Linked DNA regions of Pelorhabdus rhamnosifermentans. The protein of the gene in region 1 binds, or shares a complex with, the protein of each later gene. Links are inferred from orthologs where the notes say so. Each region holds a gene or a part of one and is shown on either strand. Other genes may lie near its edges.

Region 1 (2,760 bases):
CCCCGCTTCAGGAACTGAGGCTTTGCTCGAAGCACGTAGGATGATTGAGGAACAGGGCGTAAGCACGGCGGTTTTCGCTAGACTTAGCTCGCCTGAGGACACGGAGGATATTTTACGCGTCACCGACGGATCCATTATAGATTTTCCCTGTCCCAGTGGCTCAACTAGGGATGCTTTGACAAATATATTGCGCCAAGGAGCTGCCACAGGTAAATTAATTTTTTTAGCCGCCAAAACTGCTGAATTACAGGGATCCAACGAAAAGTACAGAGAGTTGGTTTCCTTGGCCGATTCCTGGCAATTTGATGGCGTTGCCCTCTCATCCGACGGAACGAATCCAGATCATTTGGCGAATGTCATTCATTTGTTAAGGATAAAAGCCAGGGAAATTGAAGAGGAACGAAATACTCTTCGACATGAACAATGTCTGGGAAGGATAGTGGCCAGTCCTTTGGCTAACGCACTCTGCTCAACGGCGCTGCACGCTGCGGTTGCGGTAAAAGCTATAGCCTTTATCGTCCCGAGCCAAACCGGCTTCCTGCCGCGGCTACTATCTAAGTTCCGTCCTGCGGTGCCAGTGTTGGCAGTAACGCCAGATACCCGTGTTGCCCGTCGGCTAAAACTTGCTTGGGGGATTTGGCCTCTTCTGACACTACGTCCATTGCGTCAGGACGACGTAATGGACGTGGCAATACGTACTGCCATGCGCTCAGAGTTTATTGGCGACGGCGATTTAATCGTCGGCGTCACTAGCAGTACAGATATAGTAACTGCGGCCAACACGGTAACATTGTCCGTTGTAGGGGACGTAATCCTTCGGGGGCAAGGGATAGGCGATGGTATAATCAGTGGCCGAGTTACTATTATTAAGTCACTATATAATACAAAGAAATCGGTCGCCAACAAAATTGTCGTCATCCCGGCTACGGAAGCCACGCACGTTAAGCTGATTAATCAAGCCGCAGCCCTGGTAGTAGAGGAAGGCGGCCTATCATCCCATGCAGCTATCGCCTGCCTAACCTTAAACAAACCGGCAATTGTAGGAGCTACCGACGCTACAGACCTACTGTTGGAAGATGAACAGGTAACTCTCGATATTAGCCGCGGGATGGTTTACCGTGGATGGGTTAATTTATGACAAATATATTTTATGACCTCAAAGTACTACGAAACGGCTCTTTGTCCTTTACTAGACAAAGAGCCGTTCCTATTATTGTAAAAAAATCTGATTTAGCTAGTGGAAGATCGAGTAGAAGCACACCTCACGTAGCGCAACCCTCACAGAACGGGAGTTGCTTACAGCTATTCGTCTCGAAAAAAGGCACATCCTTTAATAGAATAAATGCAGGTTTGCCGACCGCATAACTCTGAACAAAGGAGGCGCATCCAAATGGATACTGTAGATCTACTTTCTCTATTTTTAAAAATACACTAATCAACTAGATTGGATAAAAAATCAATTATTTTATTCATCGCTTCCCGCTCATCATTGCCTTCGATAACAATAGTAATGCTTGTTCCTGTATTCGCACCTAAAGTCATCAAACTCAATATACTTTTGGCATCTGCTGTTTTCCGTTTCATTTCTATCTTAATATTAGACTGAAACGCAGTACAAAGCTGCGCCAAACCTCCAGCTGGTCGGGCATGCAGACCACCTTTGTTCGTAAGAGTAAATTCTTTGCTAAGCATACTTCATCTCCTTGCTATGTTTCATCTTTACATTAATCAATCACAAAAGGTATGGCAAAAATTCCAGAAAACTCTATCGCAGCGCGAGTTGTTTCTTCAACATATAAGGTATCCTCAATATAGACCTTTACGTAATATCCGGCATCTTCCAATTCTCCAAACATTTCTCTAGCTACATCCATAGAAATAGGCGTTTTTTCAATAATCTGGCCCTCTGGATAGGAAGAAATGCAGGCACCATTATAGGTGATTAAAGGAAGATCCAAATTCAGCAATTTAGCAAACGGCAGAGCAGACACTAACGGTCTCCCTGTCACCAAAGTTACCTTGACGCCTTTTTCTCTAACCGCTTTAATAGCCTCAATTGTTTACGCTTGAATATTCTTGTGACTATCCAGCAGAGTACCATCTAAATCAAGAGCAACTAATCGAATAAGCTGTTGATTTACATTCATTTTTCTTAAAAAGAACGCAACAATGCGGCAACATCATTAGCATTCGTTAATCCTGTCGTTTTGTCCGCAAATGCGGTGTAGATATGTGGAATGACAATTTGTGCGCCATTTTCCACACAGGTTTCTACAACCTTGTATACGGAATGGGCATCAATTCCACCTGTCGGTTCAAAAATGTTGATTCCCTGCTTTACAGCCGCCTTAACCATAGCTGCTACTTCATCCAGATGTTTATCTCCGCCAATGGGATAAAATTTAACTGACTTTACTCCAATTTCTTTTAGCAGGGTTGCTGCCGCATCACAAGATACATATTCTTGATAAGCTTGGCTATCTGGACCAGTAAGAACACTCACTTTACCCGGCATACCACTGGGAGCAATCAATGCATTGACAAGCGTGTGTGTACTGCCCACGCTTTCCAGTACCCCGATAGTATAACCAGCTGCAGGAAAAACCTGATTCACATGAGCTGGTTTCGTTTTTGCAGCTACATCAGCCACTTTACGCCATTGAGCCGGGTCTCCTGCCCCCAAACCAACAGATACATTGATTTTAGCCTCTTGATATTGGTTAACCATTTTCACAGCCTCATTAACACTGGCAAAGTTCT
Region 2 (2,790 bases), on another replicon or contig:
TCACAGTACCGCCAATAAACTGAACGATGGCCGGAGCCCCCCCCATGGCAAAGCCACCAATACCACTTGTCTCTATAATAGCGCTATCACCCAAATCAGGATTAGCATCTTCTGCAGTAAAACCAGGAAAAAGCAGCCCCTTCACATAAAGTGCAGGACCCGTAAACCACATACTACCTGGACAACCGCTGACACGAATGCCAAAATCAACACCATTACGGCAAAGCGTTGTAACCATCGTAGAATTGGCAACCCCTTGTGCTGCATCAAGAGATGCCTTACAAGCCGACATAGACAGATTGAGAAAAAAATGATCATTGGAGTGAATAAATTCCAACACGCGACTAATCATGGCACGCGGCAAATCAGCCTTCACTAAGTAAGGTGCAATTTCGCGAATAAACAAGCTTGTTGCTGCCTTATTCCGATTATGACACTCATCGCCCATATGAAGAGCCTGAGCAATCAAACTTCTTAAATCAATCCCGCCTGATAATAAAATGGCCGCTTTTAACGCTGGCGCAAGTTCTGATTCCATCCACCGCAACCGTGTAATCACTTCATCCGAATAGGCACCAAATCGCAGCACCTTGCCTAATCCTTCATTAAGTGTGGCATAACTAAAATTGCCATGCGTCTTATTTTCAATAATCTGCACAGGCATGGATGGAGAAATAATACCAGCCATCGGGCCTACTGCCCGATGTTCGTGGCAGGGGGAAAACTTAATAGCACCTGACAGCACCAATTTTTCGGCTTCCTTCGGATTTTTCGCCACCCCTTCATATAACAGCGCCCCAATAATGGCCCCTTTCATGGGCCCGGCCATTCGCTCCCAGCTAATCGGCGGACCCGCATGAAGGATAGTTTTTTTCGTCATGCCTGGGATAACATTGAGAGCTGAATCAATGTCAACGAGGACAGGCCGAGCGTTCATTAGTCTTTCTACGGCCACTTGATTAGCTGCATCGATTTTTTCATTATCAAGCAATTTGTCCAGCGCACGAATAAGCGCATGATTCTTGATCTGATCCACCGCTTACACCCCCTGATCAACAATAGCCGCTGCAAGTAACGCTGCTCTAGCATTTGTCTGGGCTAGAGTAACACCCACTGCGGCAAGTTTGATTTCTTGGTAGCCCCCATTTTGCTTATCATTATCTGTACCTTAGACATAGGAAATACTCTCTAGATAACGTCCCTCGGAATGATTTCACACTCCTTCTAGTCCTAACTTATTAAGGAGGATCAAAAAAAAGTACAAAAAAGCAGCCTAAAAAAGCAAGAAACCACTATGCGTGAATTCATAGTGGCTTCTTGCTTTTTTGTTACAATTTTTATTTAGGTGTCACTCTCATAATCATTCCATCGCTCGCAGCATAATATTTGTTCACTTTTCCAACCCGTTGAGCCATATTTGTAAGCACAACAGGACTCAGGAGTGATTTACCTTGGCTTTGAATGTAACTCGGGTCAAACGTTAATAAGGCATCGCCTGTTTTCACTTTATCGCCGATCTTAACCAATGCCGTAAACCCTTTTCCCGCTAATTCTACCGTATCTATACCCACATGAATCAGTATTTCAATCCCGCCAGGCGTTTGAAGTGCTATGGCGTGAAGGCTTTTGGGTATAAACACGACCTCACCATCACAAGGAGCTACAACGACATTATCCAGGACCTCAATTGCCACGCCATCCCCAACCATTCCTTGCGAAAAAGCTTCATCAGGCACATCGGCAATATCGATAATCCGTCCCTTTATAGGCGCAACTAAAATAAGATCTTTTTTCTGGTTAAAAAAATTGAACATATCCATTTCACCTGCTATTCTATTATATACGCATCGCCATACGCTTAAAAGTATGCCGTCTACCTCTTATCGCCATTGAATAGGTTAAGATATTCTCCGGAATGGAAATTCCCACATAACCCGAATCCCCCATATGATGAATATCTGCGCCAGCCATTACCGACTGCAAGGCAATGGTGGAAATTGTGTGGCGATCGGCCCCCTCCTGGGAAGTCCCCACAGTAGTCATAATTAATGCCTTTCGTTTATGGGCCAACTCACTAATCCTTGTTACCTTTTCTACCGTAATCCCTGGAACCGTTCCAGGCGCTGGTACTAAAATTACATCAGCACCTGCAGCAAGAAAGTCTGCGGCTACTTTCTCGGTTAGTATGGATTCAGACATTTCGCCTTCTACTCCGGCTGCATGCATTTTTCCAGCAATAATTGCCACTTCATCACCTAATTCATCCTTTATTTCAGCGATGGCTTGGCAAATGCTCGCATTGGATACACCCGTCTTGGGATTTCCTGTCACAGTAATCAGTTGAACACCCTGCTCATAGGCCAGCCTCGCATTTTTCCGCGTTGCTCGCCGTCCTTCCGTTACCGGGAAATCGGCTTGTGAGATACAGCTAGAATCAAAAGGTTCTAAATTAATACCGATGACCCGGCCTGCCAAACGCTGTAGGGCCTGTATCACGCTTTCTCCGGCAGCTGGTGTCACACCAAACACCGCTGGAGAAAGTACATCATATAAGTTCAATAAAATAATATCTGCTCCCATACTAGCCGCTAGTTCAGCATTCGTCACATCATAAAGCAATGGCATAACTGGACAAATGACTTCACACACCATTGTCCGTCCCGCTGCAGCACGTATACTACTCAAGAGATTAATTCCTTTAAGTTTAATTAATTCATTCGGATGCAAATCCAAGATTCGTTCTATCATGTGTCGCACTCCTCAATAATTTTGCTGCCCCCTCTTCCGCTA

Evidence for each region.
Region 2: the proteins of Ga0466249_RS02040 (region 1) and Ga0466249_RS21135 are in contact, whole or in part, in an NMR structure (PDB 1GGR), measured with the Escherichia coli proteins. The link is inferred for Pelorhabdus rhamnosifermentans from one-to-one orthologs.

The regions. Positions count from the first base shown.
Region 1 is NZ_JAHGVE010000001.1:424,387-427,146, reverse strand. The notes cover bases 63-2,746. They hold Ga0466249_RS02040 (HPr family phosphocarrier protein), read right to left. Parts: upstream 1,693-2,746; coding sequence 1,432-1,692; downstream 63-1,431. Other genes in these bases: Ga0466249_RS02030 (KDGP aldolase), read right to left, coding at 2,153-2,746; Ga0466249_RS02035 (HAD hydrolase family protein), read right to left, coding at 1,725-2,048; Ga0466249_RS02045 (pyruvate kinase alpha/beta domain-containing protein), read left to right, coding at 63-1,138. Also shown: more of Ga0466249_RS02045, read left to right, coding at 1-62; more of Ga0466249_RS02030, read right to left, coding at 2,747-2,760.
Region 2 is NZ_JAHGVE010000025.1:25,405-28,194, forward strand. What follows is about bases 77-2,790. They hold Ga0466249_RS21135 (PTS sugar transporter subunit IIA), read right to left. Parts: upstream 1,815-2,790; coding sequence 1,338-1,814; downstream 77-1,337. Other genes in these bases: Ga0466249_RS21130 (YlbE family protein), read right to left, coding at 77-1,036; Ga0466249_RS21140 (DUF7916 family protein), read right to left, coding at 1,837-2,748; nagB (glucosamine-6-phosphate deaminase), read right to left, coding at 2,714-2,790. Outside these bases: more of Ga0466249_RS21130, read right to left, coding at 1-76. UniProt on the Escherichia coli protein: The phosphoenolpyruvate-dependent sugar phosphotransferase system (sugar PTS), a major carbohydrate active transport system, catalyzes the phosphorylation of incoming sugar substrates concomitantly with their translocation across the cell membrane.